Regions from separate parts of the Halomonas shantousis genome, predicted to be linked through region 4. Evidence: predicted binding sites of a transcription regulator. Region 4 holds the regulator's gene; each other region holds the start of a gene.

Region 1 (7,713 bases), 1.5 Mb from region 4:
TGCTCGCTAAGACCCAGGGCATCGAGCGTGTCGAGACTGCCGTAGTCGAACGACACGACCCGCTCGCTATCGGTCTCGTCGTGGGGCGAGGTGTCATTCGCCATGGCGACCCCGGACAGCGAGAGCAGGACGACGGCAAGCAATGAAGTCGTTTTCATCAGGATTCCTTGTTCATGAGAACTTATGTTAGGTAGTAATGTTTCTCATGTTTACAGGAGAGCGGGAAGCTTGTCTTCGTCTTGTGGAAGGAACATAAGGTTGCAGGATTCGGCACGCCAGCAGACCTGCTATGGTGAGAGGCACGCCATTCCGCAAGGAGATGGGCCGCTCAGGCGGTCAGCAGTGACGCCTTGCATTTCGATGATGAGGAAATTGCCATGCCACGCATTGTCCGTCTCCATGAATATGGAGGCCCTGAAGCCCTGCGCCTCGAGGAGCTGGACGTTCCCGCTCCCGCGGGTGACGAGGTGCAGATCGAGGTGAAGGCGATCGGTATCAATCGTGCGGAAGTCATGTTTCGCAACCACGCTTATCTGCAGGAAGCCGAGTTTCCTACCCGGTTGGGCTACGAGGCCGCCGGTATCGTGAAAGCGCTGGGCGAGAACGTCGAAGGATTCGCCCCGGGTGACGCGGTCAGCCTGATTCCCCCGCTCGATATCGCCAGGTGGGGTACCTATGGCGAAATCGCCAACGTTCCCGCGTCGTTACTGGTCAAGCATCCCGACAGCCTCTCCTTCGAGCAAGCGGCCGCAGTGTGGATGCAGTACGTGACGGCCTACGGTGCCTTGATCGACCAGGCGAAACTGACCCGTGACGATTGCGTGATCATCACCGCCGCCTCGAGCAGCGTCGGTCTTGCCGCCTTTCAGGTTGCCAAGCAGGTCGGGGCCACGGTGATTGCCACTACCCGCACTTCGGCCAAGCGCGATTCCCTGCTCGAGGCGGGGGCGGACCATGTCATCGCTACCCACGAGGAAAACCTGCCTGAGCGCGTCCTGGAAATTACCGGAGGAAAGGGCGCGCGCGTGGTCTTCGATCCGGTCGGAGGACCGGCGCTGGAGCCGTTGACCGATGCCATGGCGGTGGGGGGAATCCTGCTGGTCTATGGTGCGCTGAGCCCCGAGGCGAGCCCGTTTCCGCTGTTCACGGTACTGGGCAAGACGCTGACGCTCAAAGGCTATCTCTACAGCGAGATCGTCTCGGATACCGCTCGCCTCGACGGCGCCAAGCGCTTCATTCTGGAAGGATTGGAATCCGGTGCGCTGAAACCGACCATCACTCGAACCTTTCCCCTGGAGCAGATCCAGGAGGCGCATCGCTTCCTGGAATCCAATCAGCAGGTGGGCAAGGTCGTCGTCACGGTCTGATACGGTTTGTTGCCTGTCCGGACGGGACAGGCACAAGCCAGACCATGCTCTACCAGGCCTTGCAGGGCAGGAACTTGCCGTTACGGCTGACCTCTAGAACCAGGTATCCTGCATCTCGTAGCAGATCGCATTGCCCTGGCTGAGCAGCCGGGCCTGATGGCCGACCTGGGGCAGCTCCCACTCCATGAAGTAACGTGCAGCCTGCAGCTTGCCATGGTAGAAGGCTTGCTGCTTCTCGGCAGGAGTCGTCTCCAGGGCGCGTGCCGCGACCAGTGCCTGACGCAGCCATATCCACCCGACCACGACCCGCCCGAACATGTCGAGGTAGAGCGTGGCATTGGCCATGCCCCGGTCGACGTCGCGTTGAATCTGGGCGAGAAGATCCTGGCTGACCGTTTCCAGGGTACGCAGCGCCTGTTCCAGCGGTTCGATCAACGTGGCGCACTCCGGCTGGGCTCGGGCCTGCTCGAGACCGTCGCGTACGGCAGCGGCAAACAGGGTAAAGCCGGCTCCCCCCTGCTGGGCGAGTTTGCGCCCCAGCAGATCCAGTGCCTGGATGCCCTCGGTCCCTTCGTGGATGGGGTTGAGGCGGTTGTCACGCAGATACTGCTCGAGAGAGTATTCGCGAATGTAGCCGGAGCCGCCAAGCACCTGGATGGCGAGATCGTTGGCCTGCACGCCATAGCGGGAGGGCCAGCTCTTGACTACCGGCGTCAGCAGGTCGAGCAGCAGGCTGGCGTCGCGTCGGGCGCTCTCGTCGGGTGCGGTATGGCTGTCCTCGGCCAGGCTGCTGGCATACAGGCACAGCGAAAGCGCACCTTCGGCGTAGGCTTTCTGGGCCAGCAGCATGCGGCGCACATCGGCATGCCTGATGATGGGGACCTGCGTGGAGGAGGGGTCCTTGCTGGAGGGTAGCCGGCCCTGGGGGCGTTCGCGGGCATACTCCAGCGAGTGCAGGTAACCCTGATAGGCCAGCGCGGCGGCCCCGAGGCCGATCCCGATACGCGCCTCGTTCATCATCTGGAACATGTAGCGCAGGCCCTGGTGCGGTTCGCCGACCAGATAGCCGATGGCGCCGTCGCGTTCGCCGAAGTTGAGCACCGTGGATGTGGTGTTGCGCCAGCCCATCTTGTGCAGCAGGCCGGCCAGCTGCACATCGTTGCGCTCGCCCAGGCTGCCGTCGGGATTGACGTCGTACTTGGGGACGATGAACAGCGATATGCCCTGGACACCGGCCGGGGCCCCCGCGATACGTGCCAGCACCAGATGGACGATATTGTCGGTCAGTTCGTGATCGCCGCCGGAGATGAACATCTTGTGGCCAAACACGCGATAGCGGCCACCATCGGCGAGGCGCGCGGTAGTGCGGATATCGGCCAGCGCCGAGCCCTGGCCCGGTTCGGTCAGCGCCATGGTGCCGCTGAAACGACCGCTGAGCATGGGGGGCAGAAAGCGGGCCTGCAACTCGGGGGTGGCGAAGGTCTTGATCAGGTTGGCGGCGCCGATGCTCAGCATCGAGTAGCTGGCCGTGGCGATATTCGCGGCATAGAAGTAGGCCATGCTGGCGCGCAGTACCACTTCGGGCAATTGCAGCCCGCCATCCTCGATCCCGTGGTGCGCAGCGAGAAAGCCGGCCTCGGCGAAGGCATCCCAGGCGGCCTGGGTCTCCGGCACGAGCCGCACGTGCTGCCCGTCGAACGTCGGTTCTTCGAGGTCCCCCTTGCGGTTATGCCCGGCAAAATAGTCCCGGGCAATGTCTCGCGCCGTCTGCAACGTGGCATCGAACACCGTACGGTCGTGGTCGCGATAGCGCGGTCGGGAGGTAAGGGATTCGGTATCCAGAACCTCGTAAAGCTGGAACTGCAGGTCGCGATCGTCGAGAAGGGGGAGAGGCATGAGCGGTCTCTGAAGTCGGTGGGAAACTTCCGGTGCGAGCAGGATGCGCTACGGAACCAGGCACATTGGACAGTGTGCAGGGGGCTTGGACGAGCGCCATTGGACTTAGGTGGCGAAATCGCGATAACGCAGATGCAAACGCGACGACCGCCTCCTGAGGATGGCGGTCGTCGCGTCAGGGCGTGAGAAGGAGCGGATGTCAGCGCACGCCAACGGCGACCGGTGTGGCGTCGCGAGTTCCGGCGGCGGCGTGGTAGGCTGCGTCCTCCTCGGCGAGGACTTGCGGAGAGAAGCGCACCAGCAGGGCGCAGAACGACGCCAGCAGCACGGCCACGCCGAGATAGAGCAGGCCCTGCTGGTAGGTCAGCGATTCCGAGCGGAACAGGAAGCCGGCGGCGACGGCACCGGCGTTACCGCCGGCCCCGACGATACCGGCCACCGCACCCAGCGCCTTCTTGTTGACGAAAGGCACCACGCCGAAGGTGGCGCCCTCGGCCATCTGGGTGAAAAGGCTGAAGACCAGCATGATACCGATGGCCAGCGTCAGTACCTGCATCTGGGAGAAGAACATCAGGGCGATGCCCTCGCAGAACATGGCGATGAACAGCCAGCGCACACGGCCCTTGAGCCCTCCGTTACGAGCGAAGAGATCGGAGAACACGCCGCCCAGCGTACGGGCGAAAAGATTCATCAGGCCGAACAGCCCGGCGATGAGGCCAGCGGTGGCCAGGTCGAGATCGAACGTATCGAAATAGTAGATGGCGGCGATGTTGTTGATGGTCAGCTCGACACCGAAGCAGGCGGCATAGACCACGAACAGGGCCCAGACGCGCTTGTCCTTGGCGGCGGCGGCGAAGGTTTGTCCCATACCATGCTCTTTTTCGGCGCGGGGCAGCTCGCCACGCGCGCGCAGCTCGTCGAAGTTGCCGTTCGGAGCGTCCTGAGTCAGGAAATAGTAGGCGATGCCAGTGACGAACAGCACGATGCCGGGCACGACCATGGCCAGGCGCCAGCCGAGCGTGGCCTCGACACCGAGCATGAGGATGCCTGAGAAGACCAGCGGCATCAGGATCTGGGTGGTGCCGCCACCGAGGTTGCCCCAGCCGGCGGTGGTGGCGTTGGCGGTGCCCACCACGTTGGGACCGAACATCACCGAGGTGTGGTACTGGGTGATGACGAAGGAGGCCCCGATGGCGCCGATCGCCAGGCGAGCGATGAAGAAGCTCTCGAAGCTGTCGGCGAAGCCGATCATCATCACCGGCAGGGAGCCCAGGCACAGCAGCCAAGTGTAGGCCTTGCGCGGACCGATCTTGTCACAGAGCACGCCGATGGCCAGACGCACGATGACGGTGATCGCCACCGAGGCGATGATGGTATTGCCGATCTGGGTCTTGGTCAGCCCCAGGTCGTCACGCACCACTGCCATCAGCGGCGCGATGCCGAACCAGCCGAAGAAGCAGACGTGAAAGGCGAACCACGACAGATGGAAGGCACGCATCTGGGGCGTGTTGAAACTGAACAGGCGGATCCTGTTGGCTTTGTTGCGAATGTCCATGGGACGTTCCTCGTCGAGATGGTATCGAACACGGATGCATGGCCCTTCGTCGTTGAAGGCCCTGGTTCGACGCACTCGTACTCGCAACGCAAGCCTGGTCCACGTCCTGGTGACTCTGCTCAAGCAGAATGTGTGCCAACCTGCAGAAAGCATTGTCGTTCAGCGCATTATGCCGTGTGTCGTCTACGGCGATTTGGTGTCGACGTGCCGCTTTGGCGCATGTGGCGTGCCGTGTGCACTAGGACAATGCATGGCGCGGTGGCCTGATGCCTCGTGTGGGGCAGGAGAGGGGTGTTCCGCTCAATGGCATGGATATTGCGTAATATGACGAGCAAGGCACCAGAAGCAGAGGAGTGCGCATGGTAAGGGTGCTGATCGTGGATACCCGGGACGAGCGATCCCGGGCACTGGAGCAGGCGCTGATCGATGCGGGATTCGATGTCATCACGACCGTGGACGAGCAGGAGGATCTCTATGCCATCATGGAGCGCCTGCAGCCGGACGCGGTCATCGTCGACGCCGCGCTTCCCAGTCGTGACACGCTGGAACATCTGGGGCAGATCGGACGACGCTACCCCAAGCCGATGATCATGCTGGCCGAGGAGGAGACGCCGGACCTGACCCAACAGGCCGCCCGCGCCGGCGTCAGCGCCTATGTCGTCGATAATGTCGGTCCGGCACTGGTGCGTTCGATGCTCAACGTCGCCATCTCGAGCTTCGAGACGCATCGCGCACTCAAGGGCGAGCTGAGCCGGACCCAGGAAACCTTGGCTCAGCGTCGGGCCATCGATCGGGCCAAGGCCAGAGTCATGGAGATGCATGGCCTTGGCGAAGAGGCCGCCTATCAATACCTGCGCACCACGGCAATGAATCGGCGCATGACCATCCACGAACTGGCCCAGGAACTGCTGTCCACCAAGGGCAGGAAGCAAAAGTAGGAGGAGTGCATGGACACGACCGGGGCTGATGGGGCCTCTCCCGCACCGGAGCTGCGTCGCCTGACGTTGGGAATGCTGCCGCTCAACGATGCCGCACCGCTGGTGGTGGCCTTGGAGCAGGGGTTTTTTGACCGCGAAGGACTGCAGGTCTCGCTGAATGTCGAAACCTCCTGGGCCAGTCTGCGGGATGGCGTGCAGTTGGGAATGCTCGACGGTGCGCAGATGCTGGCACTGATGCCGCTGGCCTCCACCCTGGGACTGGACGGGCGTCCCACCCCGATACTCTCGGCAATGACGCTGAATCTGGGCGGGAACGCCATTACCGTCTCCCGGTCGCTGCATGCGCGGATGAGTGCACTCGATGCCGAGGCGATGGTGCATCCGGCGACGCGGGCACGGGCGCTGGCGCGGGTGATCGAGGCGCGGCGTCGGGAGGGTGAACCACCGCTGCGTTTCGCCAATGTCTATTCGTTTTCCTCGCATCGTTATCTGTTGCGCTACTGGCTGGCCTCGGGGGGTATCGACCCCGAGCGCGATCTCGAACTGCGCGTCGTGCCTCCGCCGTTGATGGCCTCTCAGCTCGAAGCCGGCGTTCTGGACGGCTACTGCGTAGGCGAACCTTGGAACCGTCTGGCGGTCAGCCGTGGCCTGGGGCGTATGGTGTGCGGCAGTTTCGACATCTGGGGTGCCAGCCAGGAGAAGGTTTTCGGAGTCCGCGAGTCCTGGGCCGAGAAATACCCCCATACCCACCGTGCCGTACTGCGCGCGTTGCTGCGTGCCTGCATGTGGCTGGACGAGCCCGGAAATCGCGAGCAGGCAGCCCGACTGCTATGCCTCGGGGGATACCTGGATGTCCCACCGCAGGTCGTCGAGGCGGGGCTGCGTGACCCTGGTGAAATGGGGGGCGACGAGGATGGACGCTCCGGTGCCACCGTGTTCTTCCGGCATGCCGCCAACTTCCCCTGGCGTTCGCATACGCTGTGGTATGCACGCCAGATGCAGCGCTGGAGGCACCTCGACCGGACGCAGGATCTGCAGGCAGTGATTCAGCGCTGCGTCCGCCCCGATCTCTATCGTCAGGCCGCGGGCGATCTGAAACTTGCTGTTCCCCTGGAAGATCGCAAGGCGGAAGGTGCCCACGCCAATGCGTGGACACTCTCGGGTGAGCGGGGCGATATCCGCATGTCTGCGGATGCCTTTCTGGACGGAGCGATATTCGAGTTCTGATCGCTTCCTTCTCTCGCCTCGGTTGCAAAGCAAAACACCCCGCTTGTGCGGGGTGTTTTGCTGTCGATAGCTGAGCGGCGTGAATCAGGTACCGTCAGGACGATTGTCCGGCTTGGAGCGGCTGGCGACGACAGGCGTTCTGCTGCTGTCGTTGAGCTTAGCCAGCAACTGCTTGGACTCCTGCTTGAAGGCGGCTAGCGCCTGGCCCGACAGGCTCTGGCTCTCCGGTAGCTTGACGCGCATGGCGTCGACCTGGCGGTTGTTGACCATGACTTCATAATGCAGGTGAGGGCCGGTGCTGCCTCCCGTGTTGCCGGACAGGGCGATGCGATCCCCCATGGCGACACGCTGCCCGACCTTCACCAAGGTCTTGGAGAGGTGCATGTAGCGCGTCTTGTAACCATTGTCATGCTGGATCACGAGGTATTTGCCGGCACCGCCGGCCTGGAAGGCGGCCTTGACCACGCGGCCGTCGGCAGGTGCCACGACCGTCGTGCCGGTATGCATGGCGAAGTCCGTACCGCGGTGCGGACTGATGCGACCCGTGATCGGGTGATGGCGACGCAGGTTGAAGGGCGAGCTGACCCGGTACGATCCGGCAAAAGGGTAGCGATTGAACGCCGGGTCGAGGCTATGGCCATCGGGGGTATAGAAGCGATCGTTATCACTGTTGCGAATTACGGTCAGATCCTTCCTGTTGCCCTCGTAGTGGGCCGCCAGGATACGTGAG
Region 2 (7,713 bases), 2.3 Mb from region 4:
GGTAGCGGTGACGGGCACCATCTCGTCAACCGCGCTGATACCGAAGCGCTCTATCTGGAAGTCGGCGACCGCTCGGCAGGCGATATCGTGAGCTACCCGGACGATGATCTAGCCGCCATGCTGGGCGCCAACGGCCAATGGCAGTTCGCCCACAAGGATGGCAGCCCCTACTAGACAGATGTTCTCCCTCTTTCCGACCATGGCCAAGCCCCAAACGGGCTCACGAAGACCAGGAGCCGCTGAACCGGTTCAGGTCAGTGACACTTCGGTCGCCCCGGCCGCGACAGGCAAGCGCGATGTTTGCTGCAATGGGGATGAAACGGGCGGCGTGGCGGCGCTCTTGTCATCACCCTCGTCAGCGCTTGCGACATCCTCAGGCAGTGTCGTGAAGCGGGCGACATGCGCGTCGAGCAGGCCGGAACGATGATATAGATCCCGTGCCGCCAGTGCCGACTGCTGAGTCATGGCGGCATTGTGCTGAGCCGTGGCCTCGATCTGGGCAATGGCGCGACTGACTTGCTCGATCCCATCGCTCTGTTCCTGCGAGACCTGGGCGATCTGGCTGAGCAACGTGGCGACGTGCTGGCTGGCGCTCTCGGCCTCACCCAGCGCCTTGCCGGCTGCTTCGATCCCCGACGCTCCCTGATTGACGCGCTCATGCGTCTCTTCGATCAGCTGTCGAATGCTGGCCGCGGCTTCCGCCGAGCGCCGTGACAGGATGCGGACCTCATTGGCGACCACGGCGAAGCCCCGCCCCTTTTCGCCGGCCCGCGCAGCCTCGACCGAGGCGTTAAGCGCCAGAAGATTGGTCTGAAAAGCGATTTCATCGATGATGGCGATGATCGCGAAAGCCTGCCGCGAGCAGGCGCTGGCATTGTCACGCAGGCCATGGCTGTTGTACCGCATCGTCTGGACCATCTCCTGCAGCGCCTGCTGCATGTGTGCCAGTGACATGAACAGCTTGCCTATCTCATTGTTGCTGCGGGCTTCGATCTTGGCGGTGAGATCGCCTGCGGCGATACGCTCGAAATGGTGCCGAGCCTGGCCAAGTGGCCGAAACAGGGCCCGCTGGGCCAGCAAATAGCCCAGAAGCATCAATGCACTGGCCAGCACGAGCAGAGCGGGGATGCCGATACGCATCCGGTCGACGTTACGCGTGATCGCCCCGGTGGCGTCGGCTCCCACGGCCCCGGCGTGTTCGGACAATTGCGCCAGGGCAATGTCGAGCTGATCGGTCAACAGGTTGGCCTGCGTATTGGCCTCGGCATAGTCATCCAGATCCCAGCGCTTGAGGGCATCGAAGGTCGGCGTGATGCCTTGTGCGATCAATGCATCGAAAGCGGCTTGGGCCGCCTCGATCAGCGGCGCCTCTTTCGCGCCCACTTGGCTGGACTGCAATTGCAGCAGCGCTTGCCGTGCTCGGGAAAAGGAGGCCTCGGCCTGTTCCCAGGCGGCCTTGGCGGGCTTGACCTTGAGCCGGTTGTACAATGTCTGGTAGGTGTTGAGCTGCAGGCGCGTGCTCATCAGGGCGCCGTAGGCCTGCTCGGCCGCCCCGATACTGGTGACATTCAGTCGGTGGAGCGTGTCGAAGGAGTGCTTGGCTTCCTTGAGCGCGACGAACCCTCCCGTACCCACCAGCAGTACCATCAGCGCAAAGACGCCGAGCATGAGACCCATCCCGGTGCGTAGTGTCATCGTTTTCCTCTGCGTGTCTCCGTCTCTGGCTTGCGGCGCGTCGTGTCCTGATGCGACAGCACAGCGACACGGACGCGTGCCAGAGCAGGCTTGATAGAGCGTTACATTGTTATCAAGCCAAGTAACGGAATGATGACAATCGAACGTGACGTCGCGGCGCAGGTTACCGTCTCATTGCGATCCGGTTGGCTGCCACTGCAGCTCGAGGGGGCGGATTCGCCCAAGATGGCCTTTCATGTGGTTGGTGTTTTCACTGCTGTTCGAGTATCCACTCCGCCAGGATACGGGCCTGCTCCTCGCTGACCCGGTTGGGCACCATGGGAACCGGGCCCCACTTGCTCTGGCTCCCATTGAGGATACTGTGCATCAAGGTTGCTGTTGCATCGTCCTGCCCTGCATAGCGGGACGCAACGCTGCGAAAGGACGGTCCCACGACCGGTGTGTCGATGGCATGACAGGACGAACAAGCCTTCTGCCGGAACAGGGATTCGGCGTCCTCGGCATTCGCCGGTTGCCGGAGGCCCATCGTGACCAACCCAAGCACCATGATCATCCCTAACAATGTGACGGTCCCGGACCCACCCATCCCTTTTTTCATGACTGCCTCGCTCGTCGATAAGGTTTCGCCCGCGTGAAGACGCCTTACGGCCAGGGGTAGGTGGCGACCGGCAGGCCCAAGACTTCGAGTTCACGCACCACGTCGCGACGCAGAACCACCACGTCAGCGACGTTTTCTTCGCGCAGCCTGCGCACCTCGGCCTCGGTAAACGCCTGATAGCCCGCTCCCGCCGAGTCTCCGCCCCAGCGCTGCATCAAGTAGTTGGTCACTTCGGCGATTTCCCGGTGGCTGAGCTGCGAACCGACGACTCCAGGGACATGCATCAGGTAGAGCCGGCCGTCTTGCGTCATGGCAAGCGAGCCGACCTTTCCTCGAAAGTCGGGAATACCGGCATTCGGGGCACCAGCCCCGCTCATGCCATGACAGCCGGCACAGCGTAGGAGATAGTTCGTCTGCGGGCTCCTGTCCGCCGACGCAGGCGGCAAGCCGGCCAGCAGAGCGGCAGCCATCACTCCCGGTAGGAATCGTCTAGCTTGCATCGAAGCGCCCCCCCTGGCCCGGGCCGTCTATCCAGAACGATCGGCGGCCCGGGACTCGTCGGTAGCGTGCCGACGCTATTCGGCCAAACCGACCAACAATGCCACCGTACAGTGATATCCCTGCGAGGTGTTGGCCATGCACCAGTTGATATCGTTGTGCAGTCCCATCCGGTAACCGGGGCGTTCACGTTCGCTGACCAGACACGAATCCCCCAGACACATGGCCTTCCCGCAGCAATCGTTGTAGGAGACAAGATAGTTCTTGCCGTCGTTGGGATTGCTGCAGGTCCCGACCCACGACACGGCCGAGGCCTCGGAACCCGGCGGACAGCTGGTCAGGGTACCGCCGCAATCGTTGCACAAGGCGCCGTCCAGCGCGCAGTAGCGCCAATAGTCGCAACTGGCCGGATCGTTGGGATCCGGCGTGTCGGAGGCGGCATATGCCAGGCCGAAGTTGCGATCGAACGGCAGGATCGGCAAGACCGCGGCACCCGCCATGAACGTGCCGGCGCGCGTCAGGAAATTGCGTCGGCCACTGCGCTGGGCGACATGCCGGGCCATGCGTTCGGAGCCTTGGTCCATGCGCGCCAGGAAAGCATCCAGGTATCGTTTCATCGTGCCGTCTCCTACCGTGTTTGAAGGGTAACCTGAGGATCATCCAGATACGCCTGGATGGACCCCACGCCCTGCTCGTGCGCGTTGAACAGGCTTTCGAGCTGCTCCCGGGTATTCACCAGCCCCTTGGCCTTCACCACGCCGTGTGCATCAACCAGAACGGCGAATGGCAGGCGCGACACGCGATAGCTGATACCCAGTTCCGGCGACAGTACGTAGGCAAACTCCTCGAGACGGGCCGTCTCGAGGAAGCGCCGATGCCGGGGCTCCTCGCCGTCGCTGGCCAGCACGACATTCAGCCAGTGGTCTTCGCTGCGACGCACCGAACGCAGCACCGGCAGCAGTTTCTTGCACACCGGACACGTCGGCGACAGGAAGAAGACCAGCGTCGATCTGTCACTTTCGGCGCCGATGGTTACCGGGCCTCCCGTCAGGCTGGTCAAGGTGAAGCTCGGAGAGGCGTCCCCTACCTTGGGTCCCGAGTCATTGACCAGAGCGCCCATCGGAGTCACGCGCTCGAACAACACGCCGATCTGGCGCGCCAACAGCAGGAAGGCGAAAGCCAGCAGGATGATCGCAACGAAGAGAATGACGAGAGCGACATGGATCAGGCTCATAGCGATACCTTTATCGGGGGGTTCAGGATCAGCGAGTTGCCGTTCAACTGCTCGAAGAGCAGATAAAGCGTCCATAACGTGAAGCCGGCCATCACGGCCAGTGACGTGGCGGCCGGCCCTAGTGCCGCCGGAACGCTGCTAGCGGCCAGCAGCGCGATGCCGGCCAACGCCAGGTTGCGCGCAACCAGCACCGCGTTGAGCCGCTGGGGAACCCCGCCACAGCCGCATTCGATCTGGGTGCGTCCACGCCGAAGGTTGATGGCGATGGCGGCGGCATAGGCCACGAGCAGTGCGGCGGTCAGCATCAGCCCGGCACTGCGCGTCGGGGCAAATAGCAGCAGCATGAGCATCGCCAGTTCGGCACCGACCAGCAGCGCGGCCACCGGCCGCCCCCAGCGTTCGGGCAGCAGCTGGTAATCATCGACGAAGCCCTGGAACTCGAGGAAGTCGAAGAGTTTGTGCAGCACGGCGCGAAGCAGGACAAGGACGATGAAGGCCAGCCCGACCAGACCCAGAAAAGCCGTCATCATGGCGTCACCGTCAGCGACGTGTTCCAGCCGACCGTGTCGTCGCTAGCCACCTTGGTGAACTGGAAGCCTTCGTCCCCGCTCAGTGCGTAAGCGTCCACGGACTCGTCCTCCTCGTTGGAGCCATAGAGATGCGGGCGTTCCTCCTGGGTGACGTCGATGGCCACCAGGTGCTCCGCCGGGGAGCGGCTGACCAGGGTGCGATCACTCAGGCGGTAGGCCCAGATCTCCTCGGAGGCATCCTTGTGACTGCCCTCGGCGCCATCCGAATGCATGAGCAGGAAGACCATGTCGTTCGGGGCGTTGTAGGCCGAGACCAGATACCCGCCAGGCACCCAGCCGCCCTCGATCCCCTCCGTCACGGCGATCTTCTCGTCGAATACCACGCTGTCGCCGCTATCGTCGGCGAGATAAAGATTGCCGTTGAAGGAGGTGAACAGCAGTCTGCCGTCCTCGAGTCGCTGGGCGTGTAGGTAGAGTGCATCATTGTCGATATCGAACAGCGCCTCGGAACTGGCCACCTCATAGCCATCATCCTGTGGAGAGTAGGTCTTGATCGTGCCGTCGCCACACAACGTTGAGAAGCGATACCCCTGCGGGGTGGGATAGATGCCGTAACAGCCGGGCGTCGGCACTTCGTTCACCACCTCGCCCGACGCCAGATCGACAACGGTGACCGACGTTGCCGGGGTGGCGTTCTGGATATAGACATAATTCTCATCGGCGCTGGTCTCGATCAGCTGGGTCATGCCGATGGCTTTGGCCGCCTTATTGGGGATGACGATTTCCTGCACCGGCGTCAGGCCCGCCACGTCGAAGACCTGCAGGACGCTTTCCACCGGGCCGTAGGTGTAGCGCTTCATGTAGTCGGAAAAGGCGAATATGCGGCGACTGTCATTCGACAGCAGGATCTGCGAGGTCAGCCCCAGGGACATCAGTCCCTTGTAGGCGAGATTCTCTTGGCCGTAGACATGGATACGACTGGCGCCGTCCCAGGAGGCGCTGTTGACGAACACGTTGGCCCCCGGTTTGATCGACGCCTCGACCGTGAGTTCTTCCGGCGTGAATTCGGAATCCGTTTCTTGCGCCGCCGATGCCAAGGGCATCATGCCGGACAGCAGGGCACTGATGCCCAGCACATGCGGTAAACTTGGGGTGAAATACATAGAGGCCTCCCGGTGGACGAACCGCGACACGACATGCCATTCAACAAGCGTGCCAGCGCTGCCTCACCCGAGCACCGGGAAGCGCTAATACAGCTGATATCTATACGCTTTTTTTATCGATCATTCGTCGCTGCCGTGCCCACTCCGACGGAAACGGGCGATTTGCGCACCGTAACGGTGCCGTTTTCGACAGTTGCTGCGCATTCTGCACCACGGCCGCATCCTTTCAGAACCACCCTCTGCGGCGGAAGGCCCATACCAGCCAGACGCCGATGACGAGCATCACCGTGAGCACCATGAAATAGCCGTAGCGGAAATTCAGCTCGGGCATGTGCTCGAAGTTCATCCCGTAGATGCCGACGATGAAGGTCAGGGGAACGAAGATGGCGGTGATCACCGTCAGTACGCGCATGGTGATGTTGAGTTGGTGCGAGGAGATCGAGATATAACCGTCGATCAGGTCGCCGCAGATCTCATAATACATCTGCGTCAGGCTGTGCAGACGCTCGAAGCGCTCAAAGACATCGTTGATGGCGTGCAGGGTCTCGGCGTTTTCGCGCGGCAAATGATGATAGTCGTAGGCGATCAGCTCCTGCGTGATGCCCAGATGGTAGTTGAACACCCGGCGCATCTTCACCAGGCGCGAGCGGTAACTGATGATCCTGCGCATCAGTTCGTCGTTACCGGCCGTCTGCAGCTCGTCCTCCAGATCGCTGAGCTCCGTCTCGAAGTCGAGCAGGCTGTCCAGATAGAAGCCGGCGGAGATGTACATGATCTTCAGGGCGACGTGCTCGGGCGATTTCTGCAGCAGCGCCTGGCCGCCGCTCTCGAACAGGCGGTCGATACTCTTGGCCAGGCTCTCGTGCAGGCTGATCAGGTATCGCTCGCCGACGAAGAACGACATCTGCTGCGGCTGGTAATTGATTTCGGCATCGAAAGAGGCGATGCCGCGATAGATGATCAGGGTATGCGACGCGAACTCCTCGATCTTCGGCGGATGCCGGTCGCGCAAGGCATCGTTGATCGCCATGGGATGGCAGTCGAAGTTCTCCAGAAAGGCTTTCTGGCTCTCCGCTGTCTCGCCTTGCAGATCGATCCAGATATGGCTATCCGGCTCGCGTCGCCACTTTGCGATCAGTTCCTCACCGCCATGCTGCGAATGGCCATCGGGCGTGACCAGCAGGGTACGTATCATATTCAGCCTGTCCGTTTACATCGGGTTGCCTTGCCATCGTGCAGCAGGCGCGTATCGCTGGCTGCGCCCGCCCCCGCCGAGATTAACGCATCGATGCCCCTTTGTCGGCCTGACGCCGCTCCCGGCTTCGTCCTATGCCCCATCTGCGGGCAAGCTCTCGACAGCACCGGCATCCTTAGCATCAAGCGACGGTTAGCGATACCGTCGATGCGTTAAAAGTGCGTTCTTGCAAGGTCTTAACTCGTGATAATAGGCTTTACGAATTGTTACGTTAAAGTAGCGCCATGCGAGCTTCGTGCATGAATCATTCAGGGACGCCTTCCATGCCAGATTACGAGCAGGCGCGGCTTTTCGCGCTACGGCAACTCAACCTGCTGGATACGCCGCCCAGCGAGAGTTTCGACCGCATCACGCGCATGGCCAGCCAGCTCTTCAACCTGCCGATCGCCGCGGTGTCGCTGACGGATCAGGACCGCCAATGGTTCAAGTCCCGGGTGGGGGTCGATCACACGGAGATCCCGCGCTTCAAGGCCTGTTGCGCCGAGGTCAGCGACTCCTCGCGGGTAGTGGTCGTGCCGGATCTGCTCGAATCCCACTCATTCAGGGATAGCTACCTGGCCGAATCGGGCATCCGCTTCTATGCCGGCGCACCGCTGTTGACCCGCGAAGGTTATACGCTGGGGGCGATGTGTGTGCTGGGCACGGAGCCACGGGCCATTAGCGAACAGGAGGAGGCGGTACTCCAGGATCTCGCGGCGATGGTCATGGCCCAGATCGAGCTGCAGCACGCCTTTGGCCGC
Region 3 (7,713 bases), 330 kb from region 4:
GCAGCGGCGCGATGGCGTCATCCAGTTCGCGCTGATGGCGCGCCACGTTGTGCAGCAGATCGTGAAACAGCGCCAGATCGGCGATTTCCATCACCTTGACCCAGTTCTCGTGGACCTCGAGATCCTCGTCGGCGACCTGGCTACGGAACTCTGCCTCCACCGCAGTGATCGATTTTCCGGTCATCTGCCACTGGTAGAGCGCCTGTACCGCCAGTTCCCGGGCGGCACGCCGAGCCTGCTGGGACTTGCTCGGTTCGCGACGTGTCTGGCCCGGCTCGCGGCGCTGCTGGCTCATTGCTCACCCCCGAATCGCTTGAACAGCGAGACCATCTCCATCGCCGCCATCGCCGCTTCCGCGCCCTTGTTGCCGGCCTTGGTGCCGGAGCGCTCGATCGCCTGCTCGATGGTATTGACGGTCAGCACCCCATTGGCGATGGGCGTGTCGAACTCCAGCTGCAGGTTGCCGAGCGCGGCATTGCAGCCGCCGGCGACATACTCGAAATGCGGTGTGCCTCCGCGAATCACCGCCCCCAGGGCAATTACCGCATCGGGTTTGACCACGCGCAGCGCGCGCTTGACTGCCAATGGCAGCTCCCAGGCACCGGGGACATGGACGATATCGATGTTCTCTTCATCGACACCATGACGGACCAGGCTGTCGACGGCGCCCTCCACCAGGCTATCGACGACATGGTGGTTGAAACGCCCCACGACGATGACGTAACGACCATCGACGTCGGTATAGCTCCCTTCGACTTGAGAGATCGGTTGCATTGTCTGATTCCGGCTTGATAAGGCGCGATACCGTCACGCCACCCTCGGGCTGGCGCGGCGGCACACTGATTGAACATGGTTGGCAAGTGGCTCGACACCACTCGCCTCCTCGGGGCACACCGCTATCACAAGATGTGCCCGCGAGGCGACAAGGGGAAGCCATTTTACTGGCTAGAGGCTCTCCGGGGTATCGCCACCGACGCGCTCCACCACTTCGAGATCGAATCCCGAGAGTGCGGAGAATTTCCAGGGTGAGCTCAGCAGGCGCATCTGACCCACGCCCAACTGGCGCAGGATCTGCGAGCCGGTGCCGATGGCCAGATAATTGCCGGAGCCGTCGGAATCGCCGCTGCGCGGTGCGCGCCGGTGCCCCAGGAACACGTCGAGCTGGTCCTTGAAGTCCAGTCGGGGGCGGCCGTCATCGAGCAGTACGAAAACCCCTGCCGGGGCATTGGCGATTTCCGCCAGCGCACTGTGTGCCGTCCAGCTCTGGGTGCCCTCGCGCTGCAACCCGAGCAGGTCGCGTAGCGTATCGCCGATATGCACGCGCACGGTGGTCGGCCGGTCGGCCTGAGGCTCGCCCTTGACCAGCGCCAGATGATGCGCGCCCTGGATACGGTCGCGAAACACGTTAAGCATCAACTCGCCGCTGGCGGTCTCCACCCTCTCGCGCTCGACGAGTTCGACGGTCTGCTCGTTATGAATACGGTAGTGGATCAGGTCGGCGATGGTGCCGACCCTGATGCCATGCTCCTCGGCGAAGCGCTCGAGTTCGGGGCGGCGCGCCATGCTGCCGTCCTCGTTCATCACCTCGCAGATCACGCCGCTGGGATCGAGCCCCGCCATGGCCGCGAGATCGCAGGCCGCCTCGGTATGGCCGGCTCGACGCAGCACGCCACCGGGCTCGGCCATCAGCGGAAAGATATGCCCGGGCTGGACGATATCCGACGCCTTGGCGTCGCGCGCCACCGCGGCACGTACCGTACGCGCCCGATCCGCGGCAGAGATGCCGGTGGACACGCCGGTGGCGGCTTCGATGGACAAGGTGAACTTGGTGCCGAAACCCGAGCCGTTGTCACGCACCATCAACGGCAGGTTGAGCCGCTCGCAGCGCTCACGCGTCATGGGCAGACAGATCAGTCCGCGGGCATGCCGGGCCATGAAGTTGATATGCTCGGCCTCGACCTTCTCGGCGGCCATGATGATATCGCCTTCGTTCTCGCGATCCTCATCGTCCATGAGGATGACCATCTTGCCCTGACGGATGTCTTCGACCAGATCCTCGATGCGGGCCAGTCCCTGCTGGGAAGCCGCACCCTGTGTGGGAAGCGCCATGAGTTCTCCGAATGTTTCTAGCAAGAGACGGAAGGTGCCCGGGCACGCGTTCCCGCCTCTGTAATCACCGAGGTGTGTCGTCGGGCGGCGACGGTGGCGTCACCCTTTTTCCACACCTCCGCTCAGGTCGGCGCTCAGAGTACCCTTCTGTCACGACGTACGCCAGTGCGAGCCGTGCGAATCCTCAGCTCACGCGCTCGGGACGCGCGATGATGCGCCAATCGCGCCCGAAGGCACGAATATCGTCGATCGCCAGAGGCCGCTGCTGTGCCATGCGCTCCAGCCCCGGCAGGGCGAACAATGGCCGTGCTTCGCCGCCCAGCAACGTCGGCGCGACGAACAGATGCATTTCATCGATGCGCTCGGCATCCAGCATCGCCCCAGCGAGTGTCGCCCCGGTCTCGAGGAGCACCTCGTTACACGCCTCCTCGGCGGCCAGATAGCGCAGCAGCGCGTCGAGGTTGACGCGCCCATCCTCGCCGGGAGGCAGCTCGATGACCTCCGCCCCGGCCCGCTCGAGTGTCTCGCGTCGTGCCGCATCCCGGACGGCGGTGGCGATCAGCGTGCGTCCGGGCTCACGCAGGCAGGCTGCCGCCAGCGGCAGGCGCAGCCGCGAATCGACGATCACGCGCAGCGGCTGGCGCATGGCGATCTCCTCGCTCCTCGCCCCGCCTAGCTGATCGGGGCGTACCGTCAGCCGGGAATTGTCGAAGATGATCGACTCCACCCCTGTCATCACTGCACTGGAGCGTGCCCGCAGCCGCTGGACCTCGGCCCGGGCCGCAGGCCCGGTGATCCATTGCGACTCGCCGCTGGCCATGGCCGTACGGGCATCGAGACTCATCGCCATCTTCAGGCGCACGAAGGGACGGCCCAACTGCATGCGCTGGATGAAGCCGGGATTCAGCGCGCGCGCATCCGCTTCCAGCATGCCGACTTCCACGGCGATGCCGGCATCTTTCAGCAGGGCCAGACCACGCCCGGCCACCTGCGGATTGGGATCCTCCATGGCAACCACGACTTTCTTGACGCCCGCCTCGATCAGCGCAATAGCGCAGGGACCGGTGCGCCCCTGATGCGAGCAGGGCTCCAGCGTGACGTAGGCGGTGGCGCCCCGGGCCTGGTCGCCGGCGGCACGCAGGGCGTGAATCTCCGCATGCGGCTCGCCGGCCCGCTCATGCCAACCCTCGCCGATCACGCGGCGATTCTTGACCAGCACGCAGCCGACGCGCGGGTTGGGATGCGTGGTGTAAAGACCGCGACGCGCCAGCTCCAGTGCGCGGACCATGTAGGATTCGGGAGTGGCCTTGGCCATGGCATTTCCTTGTATGACGCTTGGCAGACACGGGGCTCGACAGGAAATTCGCTCAGCGCGGCTCGCTGTCCTCACCGGGCAGGAAGCCGGGCTCCTGCGCCAGTCGATCGATCTCGGCGCGAAACTCGTCGAGATCCTGGAAGCGCCGGTATACGGAGGCGAAGCGGATGTAGGCGACCTGATCGAGTCGCTTCAGCGCCTGCATGACTTCCTCGCCGATGTCCCGCGCTCGGATCTCCCGCTCGCCCCGTGCCCGCAGCCGTTGGCGGATGCGCTCGACCGCAGCCTCGGTGGATTCCGCGCTGACCGGACGCTTCTCCAGAGCCCGCAGCATGCCCGACCGCAACTTCTGCTCGTCGAACGTCTCTCGCGAGCCATCGGCCTTGATGACCCGAGGCATGAGCAGCTCAGCGGTCTCATAGGTGGTGAAGCGTTCGCCGCACACGGCGCACTGGCGGCGGCGGCGAACCTGGTCGCCTTCGGCCACCAGGCGCGAATCCGTCACCTTGGTGTCGTGCGTACCGCAAAAGGGACAATGCATTGATCGAGTTCCGCATACAGAAAAGCAGGATAATCGGCTACCGGGCAGCCCGGACGCAGCATTCTCTCAGTGTAACGTTTCCCTTCCCGGGGCGGAAACGTACTTGCGAGAAACCGCAAGGCCAACCAAGCTGAAACAGCGTTACATCACTTCCCGAGCCAAGGAGGACTGTATGGGAATTCTCGCCTGGATCGTGTTCGGCCTGATTGCCGGCATCATTGCCAAGGTTATCATGCCGGGAAAGGACCCCGGTGGCTTCATAGTCACCATCATCATCGGCATTCTGGGGGCCGTGGTGGGCGGCTGGATCGGCACTGCGCTCGGCCTGGGCAGTGTGGACGGCTTCAACTTCGGCAGCTTCGTGATCGCTGTCCTCGGCGCTATCATCTTGCTGGTCCTGTACCGCGTCGTGCGCCGCTGAAACTACGCCAAACCCGCCGCTGAACGCTTTGACACGTCCTCTGCAAGACTTCCCGCGAGCGGTGGCGCGCCACACGCCTTTCACCTGATCAGGAGATCTTTCATGACAGACAGCTCTTCGTCCTCGCCGTCCCCCGGGCTCAGCGAGTCCGACTTCCTTGAGTGTGCCGAGGCCCGCCTGAAGGAGATCTATGGCCCGAGATCCGCCGAAGTGCTGCGCCGTCTCACGACCCTGCTGATGCACCAGCGCGGTGCCATCGGAGCGGCTCCACGCCCGCTCTGGAGCGAGCGTGACCAGATATTGATCACCTACGGCGATACCCTGACCGATGGCGAGCGAACGCCCCTGGAAGTGCTGGACGACTTTCTCGTCGAACGGCTTCCCGACACGTTCAGCGGCGTTCACGTGCTGCCCTTCTTTCCCTGGAGCAGCGATGACGGCTTCTCCGTCATTCACTACCGCGAGGTCAGCCCCGCCCTGGGCGACTGGGAGCACATTCGCCGCCTGGCCGAGCATTACGATCTCATGGTGGACCTGGTCATCAATCACGTCTCCCGCGAATCGCTATGGTTCGTCGATTACCTGACCGGCACCCAACCGGGACGCAACTATTTCATCGAAATGGACCCCGACACGGACCTGACACAGGTGGTGCGCCCACGCAGCTCGCCACTGCTGATTCCTGTCGCCACCCGCCGCGGTACACGATACTTGTGGGCCACCTTTTCCGATGACCAGATCGATCTCAACTTCGCCAACCCGGACGTACTGCTCGAATTCATCGGCATCCTGCTGTTCTACGTCCAGCAGGGAGCACGCATCATCCGCCTCGATGCCATCGCCTTTCTGTGGAAGGAGGTCGGCACCCCGTGCATCCATCTGCCCCAGACACATGCCGTGGTTCGCCTGTTGCGGGCCATCCTCGATCACGTCGCCCCGGGCACCCTGCTGATCACCGAGACCAACGTGCCGCATCGCGAGAACCTCAGCTATTTCGGGCTCGAGCGCCTCGGCGGCCAGGGTCGACAGCCCGACGAAGCGCACATGGTCTATCAGTTCACCCTGCCACCGCTGCTGGTGCACACCCTGACCAGCGGCGACGCCACGGCACTGGCCGATTGGACCCGTACCCTGCCTGTGCTGCCTGCCGGCTGCACCTATTTCAACTTCACCGCCAGCCATGACGGCATCGGCGTGCGGGCCCTGGAGGGGCTGCTACCGCCTCACGAAGTCGAGGTGCTGCTCGAACTGATGCATCGCTTCGGCGGCTACGTGAGCATGAAGGCCAACCCTGACGGTATCGACTCGCCTTACGAGATCAACATCACCTATTTCGACGCCCTGAAGGGCACCCGGCGAGGCGCCGATCCCTGGCAAGTGGAACGCTTCCTGTGCAGTCAGCACCTGATGCTGGCGCTACAGGGTGTGCCCGGCGTCTATATCCATTCGATGACGGCGACCCTGTCCGATCACGAAGGCGTGGAGCGCACCGGGCATCTGCGTTCGATCAACCGGCGCCGCTGGCAGATGGAGGAGCTCGACGAACTCCTCGACAGCCGCAACACGCCTACCCGGGAGGTCTTCATGGCCCTCAAGCGCCGACTCGGCATTCGCGCCAAGGAGCCCTGCTTCCATCCCGAGGCGACGCAGCGCGTGCTCGAGACGCCCTCGGCCCTGTTCGCCATCGAGCGCGGCCCGCTCGCCGACGGCCGCCGCCTGCTGGCGATCTACAACGTCAGCAACAAGCGCCAGCCACTGCCCATCGCAGAACTCGACGAAGGCCACTGGTTCGATCTGCTGGAAAACGCTCCCTGGACGCCCGGGGAACGCCGGGAACTGCGCCCCTATCGCAGCCTGTGGCTGGTACAATCCCCTGACACGGCGGAATCGCCGCAACGCGTCTGATGGCCGCGGCGGCATGCCGCGAGAACTGGAACCATGCCTTGGGAAACAGGGGGGACAACCTTTTATGTGGCTCTCGATCCTCGCCATCAGCCTGGGCGCTGCCATCGGCGCCAACCTGCGCTGGTGGCTGAGCGTCCAGCTCAACGGCAGCTTCACGCACGTGCCGCCGGGCACGCTGGTCGCCAATCTCGCCGGCGCCTGGCTGATCGGGGTCACGATCAGCTTTTTCACGCACTCCTCGATCAGCACCGAATGGCGGCTGTTCGCCGTGACCGGTCTGCTAGGGGCACTGACCACGTTCTCCACCTTCTCGGTGGAGATGGTCACCGCCCTGCAGTCCGGCAAGTGGGCCATGGCCCTGGCGGGCACGCTGGCCCATGTGCTCGGCTCCTTCGCCATGACCTATGTCGGCATCATGACCTACGCCTGGTTCCGGACCTGATGACGGACACCCCTTCTAGACCTTGCCGAGGTTATCCAACTCCACCGCTTCATGCATGCGCTCGGGCAGATCGGGAACGGCGGCCTGCACGCGGTTCCAGCTGGGAATGAAAGGCTTGTCGCGAGGCGAGTCCAGGAACGACGAGCCGGCTTCCATGATGTTGTTGGCGAACAGTTCCACGGCCTGCTCCTCGGCATGCCGGTCGAGCTTGAGGCCGTTCATGATGGCGTCGTTGTCGTAGGATTCGATGAGATCGAGCGCGATGCGATAGTAGGTGGCCTTGATGGTGCGGAAGCACTCCGCGTTGATCTGCACCCCCAGCGTCGCCAGCTTGCGATAGATCGCCTTGGCGATGTCCAGGCTCATGCGGTTGAGCCCGCCCGACGCGTCGTCTTCCGATATCGGCTGATGCTTGTGATCGTAGTTGTCGGCGATGTCCACCTGACACAGGCGCTTGGTGGAATAGTTGCGATGTACCTCGGAGAGCACCCCGATTTCCAGCCCCCAGTCACTGGGAATGCGGATGCCATCGAGCACATCGGCGCGCATCGAGAATTCTCCCGACAGCGGATAGCGGAAGCTGTCAAGATAGTCCAGATACGGCAGCGGGCCGAAGATCTTCTTCAGCGCACGCAGCATGGGCGTGATCATCAGCCGCGCCACCCGACCGTTGAGCTTGCCGTCCGCGATACGCGAGTAATAGCCCTTGCAGAACTCGTAATTGAACTGCGGATGCGCGACGGGATAGATCAGCCGTGCCAGCAACCCCCGGTCGTAGGTGATGATGTCGCAGTCATGTAGCGCCACCGCCTCGGCACGCCCCGAGGCCAGCACATAGCCGCTGCAGTACCAGACATTACGCCCCTTGCCGGGCTCGTGAGGCGAAATCCCCATGTCCTCGAGCTCGGCATCCAGCGCCTTGAGGCGCGGGCCGTCGTTCCACAGAATGCGATGATGCTGAGGCAGGCGTGAGAAAAACT
Region 4 (7,713 bases):
GATGATGAGTGCGTTTAATGGGCAGCCCATTGTCGACGCACGGATTCCCATGCTGCTGCCCCTCATCGCCGTGGTTATCGGGCTGATCGGCCTGGTCTGGAGCGCCGACCGTTTCGTCGAAGGTGCAGCCGCGACGGCATATCGTGCCGGCATGAGCAAGCTGCTGGTGGGATTGACGATCGTCTCCATCGGCACGTCAGCGCCCGAGATACTGGTTTCGTTCATGGCCTCGTTGACGGGCAAGCCCGATCTTGCAACCGGTAATGCCCTGGGCTCCAACATCGCCAATCTGGGGCTGGTGCTGGGCATTACGGCGCTGGTCGCCCCCGTTCCCATCCATGCATCACTGGTACGCCGCGAACTGCCATTGCTGATGGTTGCCACGCTACTGGCCGGCGCGGTACTGATCGACGGCATGTTGGGAATCAAGGAAGGCGTTCTGCTGCTTGCGCTGCTGGCGATAAGCCTATGGGCGTGGATACGCACCGACGCCCCCGGCCACGAGCAGGATCAAGTGCCCAACATGACGCTGGGTCGGGGCCTGACGTGGCTGGTTGTCGGTCTGGTACTGCTATCAGCCAGCTCGCGCCTACTGGTCTGGGGCGCTTCCCACATCGCCGCCGCCTTCGGCATCAGCGACCTGGTCATCGGGCTGACCGTAGTCGCCATCGGCACCAGCCTTCCCGAACTGGCTGCCAGCGTGGCCAGCGCACTCAAGCGCCAGCATGACATTGCGATTGGCAACATCATTGGCTCGAACCTGTTCAACATGCTGATCGTACTGCCCATTCCTGCCCTGCTGTCACCCGGGCCCACGGATCCGCAGGCTCCCACACGCGACTATCCGGTCATGCTGGGGCTGACACTGCTGCTGGGCGCGGCACTCGTCATTCGCCGACACGCGACGCTGGGCCGCCCCACCGGGGCGCTTTTGCTGGCAACCTACCTGACTTACATGACAATTCTCGTGCTGGGTGCCGTGCCGGGAAGCCCTACCACTTGAGTCATTTCTCGCAGGGAGCAACAATCATCGCATGACGACACCTACCGAGCACGACTTCCGCGCCAGCGCACGGCGTACCCTGACACTTGAACAGCAGGCGATCGCCGCGTTGATCGCCAAGCTGTCCGAGGATTTCGATCGCGCCTGTCATCTGGCTCTGGCCTGCCAGGGACGAGTCGTGGTCACCGGCATGGGCAAGTCCGGTCACGTGGCGCGAAAGATTGCCGCCACGCTGGCCAGCACCGGAACTCCCGCCTTCTTCGTCCACCCGGGTGAGGCCAGCCACGGCGATCTGGGCATGATCACGCCCAAGGACGTGGTACTGGCGCTGTCCAACTCCGGCGAGACCAGCGAAGTCATTGCCCTGCTCCCGCTACTCAAGCGCATGGGCGCCCCGCTGATCAGCATGACCGGACGCCCCGCCTCGACGCTGGCCCGACATGCCGACGCCCATCTCGACGCTGGCGTCGAGCGCGAAGCCTGTCCGCTGGATCTGGCCCCGACCTCTTCGACCACCGCGGCGCTGGCACTGGGTGACGCACTCGCAGTGGCGCTGCTCGAGGCCCGAGGCTTCACCGCCGAGGATTTCGCCCTCTCCCACCCCGGCGGCAGCCTGGGCCGGCGCCTGCTGCTCAAGGTCGAGGATCTCATGCACACCGGCGAGCGGCTACCGAGCGTGACGCTGGGCAGCCCTCTGCGCGACGCTCTGCTGGAGATCACCCGCAAGGGGCTGGGATTCACCTGCGTGGTGGACCCGCAGGGACATCTTGCCGGGGTCTACACTGACGGCGATCTGCGTCGTACGCTGGATCAGCATGCCGATCTGCGTACGCTGACGGTGGATGACGTCATGACCCGCGGCGGCAAAACGATCCGTCCGGGTGTCCTCGCCGCCGAAGCGGTACGTATAATGGAAGACAGTCGCATCACTGCCCTCGCGGTCCTGGATGAGCAGGAGCGCCCCATCGGCGCCCTGCACATGCACGACCTGCTGGCTCACGGCGTCATATAAGGAGATAACTCATGGCCCAGGACACGCGTTTATTGGAAAAGGCCCGCCAGATTCGCCTGTTGGCACTGGACGTGGATGGCGTAATGACGGACGGCTCCCTGCATTTCCAGGCGGACGGCCAGGAGATCAAGAGCTTCAATATTCTCGACGGACAGGGCATCAAGCTGCTGCTCCAGAGCGGCATGCAGGTGGCCCTGATTACCGGGCGCGAGTCGCCCATGGTCAGCCGTCGCGCCGACGAACTGGGCATCGAGCATGTCATGCAGCGTCATTCCGATAAACTCAGCGCACTGACCGAGCTACGCCACAAGCTCGGCCTGGAAATGCCCCAGATCGCCTATTGCGGTGACGACCTGCCCGATCTCGCCGCCATCTGTCGTGTCGGGCTCGGCATCAGTGTTCCCAATGCGCCCCACTACATTCGTCAGAATGCCGCCTGGGTGACCGAACGCCACGGCGGCCAGGGTGCGGTGCGCGAGATCTGCGATCTCCTGCTCGAGGCTCAGGGGCATTGGGCATCGGTACTCGACACCTACCTCCACGGCCAGCGCAGAGGCTGATCGTGAGGACGCGGTTCTTTTCCCGCTATCTGCCCCGCATCTGGCTGGTCGTGATACTGGTCGTTCTGGGTGGCATCCTGGCCCTGTTCGAACAGCGTGACGTCATGCAGCCCGGCCCGGTGCCCAGCGACGCAGCAGGTGAGCCCGACTATTTCCTCGAGGGGGTCACCCTGACCCGCTTCGATACCCAGGGCCGTCCTTATCAGCATCTCGAGACACCGAGGCTCGTGCATACCCCGGTCGACGACGTGATTCGCACCGTAACGCCTGAAGCGCGTCTGCTGGATGCCGAATCGCGCGAGTGGATCGCCAGCGCCACTCAGGGGCGGCTTGGCCCCAACGGTCGACTGCTGACGCTCGAAGGCGAGGCACAGCTGCAGCAACCGGGAGAAGGCTGGCGGCTCGACACGCAGGTGCTGCACTACGATAGCGTCGAAGCGCATGCCTGGAGCGATACCGAAGCCGTCCTGCGCCAGCAGGATCAGCGCGTGCGCGGCGAGCGCTTCGACGCCTGGATCAACGAAGAGCGCATGCGCCTGACCGGCGATGTTCGCGGCCATCACCCCCCGCTTGCCAAGGATTCCTCATGATGCAACTTATCACCGCTGCTCTGTCTCTCGTGCTGCTGACGGCCCTTCCCGCGCCGGCTATCGCCCTCGAAGGTGACGCCAGTGCGCCCATTGAGATCGCCGCGGATCGCCTGGAATTGAGCGAGCGCCAGGGTACGGCCGTCTACAGTGGCAATGTCGATATGCAGCAGGGCAGCATGAAACTGCGTGCAGAGCGTGTCGAGATCCAGCGCAACGACAGCGGCCAGGTGACTCGGGTGACCGCCACCGGAGGCGCCGATCGCGCCTATCTCGAGCAGAAGCCGGCCCCTGAGGACCCCGTCGTCAAGGGCTGGGGGAAGACCATCATCTATCATGCCGGCGAACGCCGCGTGGAACTCATCGATCAGGCCGAGCTGCACCAGGGCGGTGACACCTTCAACGGCGCCTACGTGGAGTATTTTCTCGATCGCCGTCAGGTGCAGGCCCGCTCCCAGACTCAGGGCAGCGAGCGCCAACGTGTCCGCATGACCCTGACACCACAGCAGCAGTAACCCCAACGGTCTACCGAGCCGCCCTTGGGCGGCTCGGCAAAATCACGCGCACGACAAGGATGCCTCTTCATGAAGACCCTGAGCGCCACCAACCTGGCCAAGAGCTACAAGGGACGACGGGTCGTTCACGACATCAGTCTGGCGATTCGCCAAGGCAGCATCGTAGGGCTGCTCGGCCCCAACGGGGCCGGCAAGACCACCTCGTTCTACATGATCGTCGGCCTGGTACGCGCCGATGCGGGCAGCGTGCAGATCGACGAGCAGGATCTCTCACGCGCCGCCATGCACAAGCGCGCCCGGGCCGGGATCGGCTACCTGCCTCAGGAAGCCTCGATATTCCGCAAGCTATCGGTGGCCGATAACATCATGGCGATACTCGAGACCCGCTCCGAGCTCGGCAAGACCGATCGCAAGGCACGCCTCGAAGAGCTGCTCGAAGAGTTTCACATCGGCCACATCCGCAACAATGCCGGCATGAGCCTCTCCGGTGGCGAACGCCGTCGGGTCGAAATCGCCCGCGCGCTGGCCACCGAGCCTGCCTTCATACTGCTCGATGAACCTTTCGCAGGAGTCGACCCCATCTCGGTGGGCGAAATCAAGGGCATCATCCGCCAGCTGCGTGACCGCGACATCGGCGTACTGATCACCGATCACAACGTGCGCGAAACCCTCGACATCTGCGATAACGCCTATATCGTCGGTGACGGACGCATCATCGCCGAGGGTCGTACCGAAGCGATCCTGGCCAACCAGCGGGTGCGCGACGTCTATTTGGGCCACGAATTCCGCCTTTAACGGCGTTCCGAACACTACCGGAAGCTTCCGCTTGCCAGTCAATGACATACCACCATACAATCCTGCGTGGCATGATTGTTGCTTACCGCTTGCATGTCATGCTCCACGCAGATAACGTATGTTATTTATCAACGGCAAGTGACCCCACATCACCATGGCCATGAAACCTACGCTGCAGCTTCGTGTCGGCACCCAGCTGACCATGACTCCCCAGCTCCAGCAGGCGATTCAGCTTCTCCAGCTCTCTACTCTGGATCTGCGTCAGGAAATCCAGCAGGCGCTCGAGGCTAACCCCATGCTGGAACTCGACGAGGCCTTTGGCGAGCAGGAAGTCAGCGAGGCTCCGGAAGACGAGTGGGCCAGCGACATTCCCGATGAGCTGGCTCTGGACAGTGAATGGTCGGACACATTCCAGGATGCGGCCCCGGCCGCCAGCGGGCCGGCGGGCAGCGGTGAAGACGGGCCCGATTTCGATCGCAATGCCGCCGGTACGAGCCTGCGGGACCATCTGAACTGGCAGCTGGCCATGGCCGACTTCTCGCCACGGGACCGCGCGATCGCCGAGAGTCTGATCGACGCCGTAGGCAGCGATGGCTATCTCAGCGTGCCGCTGGACGAGCTGACCGAAGGGCTGCATGAGCAGGGTCTCGACGCGCTCAAGCTCGACGATACCGAACAGGTCCTGATGCGGATACAGCAGTTCGACCCTACCGGTGTCTGCGCACGGGATCTTCGCGAATGCCTGTTGCTGCAGCTTGGCAACCTGCCCGAGAACACGCCGCTGCTGCCCCAGACCAAGCGCCTAGTACGCCAGTTCCTCGACGTGCTGGCCGGCAATGACCGCAAACAGCTCAAGCGACGGCTACGCCTGGAAGATGCCGAACTCGACGCGGTCATCGCCATGATCCGCGCGCTCGATCCCCGGCCGGGTCAGGCCTTCGACGACAGCAGCAGCGCTTACGTGATCCCCGATCTCGTGGCTCGCCATGGTCGGGATGGCTGGCGCATCGAACTCAATCCCGAGGCGCTGCCCCGGGTTCGCATCCAGCCCGATTACGCCGCCCTGATCCGCCGTGCCGACAAGAGCGACGACAACATTTTCATGAAGCAGCATCTGCAGGAAGCCCGCTGGCTGCTCAAGAGCCTGTCCAGTCGTAACGACACCCTCCTTCGCGTGGGTCGCGAGATCATGACCCGCCAGTTCGATTTCCTGACTCACGGCGAAGAGGCCATGAAGCCCCTGGTACTGGCCGACATTGCCCAGGCCGTGGACATGCATGAGTCGACCATCTCGCGGGTCACCACGCAGAAGTTCATCCACACCCCTCGCGGCGTCTTCGAACTCAAGTACTTCTTTTCCAGCCATGTGGGCGGCTCGGATGGGGAGGGCGACGCCTACTCCAGCACCGCGATTCGCGCCCGCCTGAAGAAATTGATCGGCGATGAGCCGCCACGCAAGCCGCTTTCCGACAGCAAGCTCGTCGACCTGCTGGCCAAGGACGGCATCAAGGTGGCACGCCGCACGATCGCCAAGTATCGCGAGGCGATGGGCATCCCCTCATCCAGCGAACGCAAGCGTCTCGCCTGACGTGGCCCAACCCAAGCGAAGGGGTATGCAGCAGCATAAAAAGGATTACAATCAAATGGCACCCGTTGGAAAAGGAGCGTGCCATGCAAGTCAACATCACCGGCCATCATGTTGAAGTCAGTGACGCCCTGCGTGACTATATGAATGAAAAACTCGCGCGCCTGGCGCGTCACTATGACGGCATCACCCTCGCCCAGGTAACGCTCTCCATCGAGAAGGAACGACAACAAGCCGCCTGCACGCTTCATGTCGCCGGCGCAGACCTGCATGCCGAAGCTCAGGATAATGACATGTACGCGGCCATCGATGCGCTGGCCGACAAGCTCGATCGCCAACTGGTCAAACACAAGGAAAAAGCTCAGGCACGTGCCCAAGGCACCAGTGCCCGCTAACTCCCTATCATGAGATTGGAAAATATCCTACCCCCCGAGCGCACGCTGTTCGGTGTCACCGGGGGGAGTAAAAAGCGGGTGCTGGAATTCTTCAGCACCTTCATCGCCCAGAATACCCCCAGTCTCGACAGTCAGGAGGTCTTCAGCCGATTGATCGGTCGCGAGCGACTGGGCAGTACCGGAATCGGCAACGGCGTCGCCATCCCTCATGCACGCAACCCGCACTGCAAGACACCGATTGCCGGCTTCCTTCGCCTGCAGACTCCCATCGATTTCGATGCCATCGATGGCGAGCCCGTGGACTTGATCTTCGTCCTGCTGGTGCCGGAGGAAGCCGACGATACGCATCTTGCGCTGCTCGCCCAGGTCGCCGGGGTCATGAACGACGCCACGACCCGCACGAAGCTGCGCCAGGCGGGAAGTCAACGTGAGCTCCACGACATCCTCATCGATGCGATACGTCACTCCGATACCGGCCGTTAGGAAATCCCATGCAGCTCGTCATTATCAGTGGCCGCTCCGGCTCAGGAAAATCCGTCGCCCTGCAGGCTCTCGAGGATCTCGGCTACTATGCGATCGACAACCTGCCCGCCAATCTGCTGGTGGCGTTGATCGGCGAGCTGCAATCCGCGCCACCGGCACGCAGCAACATTGCCGTAAGTATCGATGCACGCAACTTGCCCGAGTCGCTGGAGCGTTTTCCCGGCTTGCTCGAAGGTATCCGCGAACGCGGCATCCATAGCCAGGTCGTCTATCTGACCTCCGATTCCAAGATCCTGCTGGAACGCTACTCGGCTACCCGACGGCGCCATCCGTTGACCCGGGATAGCGAGATGAGCCTGGCCGAAGCCATCGAGCATGAGCAGCACTACCTGACGCCGATCCGTCATCTGGCGGATCTCATCATCGATACTTCCAACCTTTCCGTGCACGACCTGCGGGGCCGTATCGCCGAGCAGGTGGCACGTCACACCGGACGCTCGCTGACGCTGACCTTCGAATCGTTCGGCTACAAGAAAGGTGTGCCCCTCGATGCCGACATGGTGTTCGATGTCCGCTGCCTGCCCAACCCCTACTGGGACCCACGACTGAGGCCTTTCAACGGGCGTGATGAGGAAATCATCCGCTTTCTCGAAGGGTACCCCGACGTCGCCGCCATGGGCGATGACATTCGAGACTGGCTGGAACGCTGGCTGCCGGCCTATCTGGACAGCAATCGCAGCTACCTTACCGTGGCCGTAGGCTGCACCGGGGGACAGCA

What was found. Region 4 encodes sigma-54, which starts transcription at its own class of promoters, with help from an activator protein. Its sites were predicted from a motif close to TGGCACNNNNNTTGCTNT; they were not measured.
Region 1: a site for sigma-54 is predicted at 4,939-4,956, ahead of ACYQ12_RS05585 (NarK family nitrate/nitrite MFS transporter). Genes of this name have one in related genera too.
Region 2: a site for sigma-54 is predicted at 5,756-5,773, ahead of ACYQ12_RS01820 (amine dehydrogenase large subunit). Genes of this name have one in related genera too.
Region 3: a site for sigma-54 is predicted at 4,449-4,466, ahead of ACYQ12_RS13755 (sugar phosphorylase). Genes of this name have one in related genera too.

The regions. Positions count from the first base shown of each region.
Region 1 covers NZ_BAAIER010000002.1:1,059,815-1,067,527, forward strand. Annotated here, with positions in the region: gene ACYQ12_RS05570 (ABC transporter substrate-binding protein) at 1-158, opposite strand, end outside; gene ACYQ12_RS05575 (zinc-dependent alcohol dehydrogenase family protein) at 378-1,367, shown strand; gene ACYQ12_RS05580 (acyl-CoA dehydrogenase) at 1,461-3,263, opposite strand; gene ACYQ12_RS05585 (NarK family nitrate/nitrite MFS transporter) at 3,463-4,818, opposite strand; gene ACYQ12_RS05590 (ANTAR domain-containing response regulator) at 5,178-5,756, shown strand; gene ACYQ12_RS05595 (CmpA/NrtA family ABC transporter substrate-binding protein) at 5,766-6,983, shown strand; gene ACYQ12_RS05600 (peptidoglycan DD-metalloendopeptidase family protein) at 7,068-7,713, opposite strand, start outside.
Region 2 covers NZ_BAAIER010000002.1:245,059-252,771, reverse strand. Annotated here, with positions in the region: gene ACYQ12_RS01855 (cupin domain-containing protein) at 1-174, shown strand, start outside; gene ACYQ12_RS01850 (methyl-accepting chemotaxis protein) at 250-1,695, opposite strand; gene ACYQ12_RS01845 (c-type cytochrome) at 1,946-2,242, opposite strand; gene ACYQ12_RS01840 (c-type cytochrome) at 2,338-2,793, opposite strand; gene ACYQ12_RS01835 (methylamine dehydrogenase light chain) at 2,869-3,408, opposite strand; gene mauD (methylamine dehydrogenase accessory protein MauD) at 3,420-4,025, opposite strand; gene ACYQ12_RS01825 (MauE/DoxX family redox-associated membrane protein) at 4,022-4,555, opposite strand; gene ACYQ12_RS01820 (amine dehydrogenase large subunit) at 4,552-5,718, opposite strand; gene corA (magnesium/cobalt transporter CorA) at 5,945-6,913, opposite strand; gene ACYQ12_RS01810 (sensor domain-containing phosphodiesterase) at 7,237-7,713, shown strand, end outside.
Region 3 covers NZ_BAAIER010000002.1:2,872,063-2,879,775, forward strand. Annotated here, with positions in the region: gene nusB (transcription antitermination factor NusB) at 1-295, opposite strand, end outside; gene ribH (6,7-dimethyl-8-ribityllumazine synthase) at 292-774, opposite strand; gene ribBA (bifunctional 3,4-dihydroxy-2-butanone-4-phosphate synthase/GTP cyclohydrolase II) at 946-2,109, opposite strand; gene ribD (bifunctional diaminohydroxyphosphoribosylaminopyrimidine deaminase/5-amino-6-(5-phosphoribosylamino)uracil reductase RibD) at 2,294-3,424, opposite strand; gene nrdR (transcriptional regulator NrdR) at 3,477-3,965, opposite strand; gene ACYQ12_RS13750 (GlsB/YeaQ/YmgE family stress response membrane protein) at 4,138-4,386, shown strand; gene ACYQ12_RS13755 (sugar phosphorylase) at 4,489-6,291, shown strand; gene crcB (fluoride efflux transporter CrcB) at 6,356-6,733, shown strand; gene ACYQ12_RS13765 (glycosyltransferase family protein) at 6,749-7,713, opposite strand, start outside.
Region 4 covers NZ_BAAIER010000002.1:2,538,116-2,545,828, forward strand. Annotated here, with positions in the region: gene ACYQ12_RS12230 (calcium/sodium antiporter) at 50-1,003, shown strand; gene ACYQ12_RS12235 (KpsF/GutQ family sugar-phosphate isomerase) at 1,035-2,015, shown strand; gene ACYQ12_RS12240 (KdsC family phosphatase) at 2,027-2,575, shown strand; gene lptC (LPS export ABC transporter periplasmic protein LptC) at 2,578-3,165, shown strand; gene lptA (lipopolysaccharide transport periplasmic protein LptA) at 3,162-3,677, shown strand; gene lptB (LPS export ABC transporter ATP-binding protein) at 3,747-4,472, shown strand; gene ACYQ12_RS12260 (RNA polymerase factor sigma-54) at 4,627-6,060, shown strand; gene hpf (ribosome hibernation-promoting factor, HPF/YfiA family) at 6,144-6,452, shown strand; gene ptsN (PTS IIA-like nitrogen regulatory protein PtsN) at 6,462-6,935, shown strand; gene rapZ (RNase adapter RapZ) at 6,944-7,713, shown strand, end outside.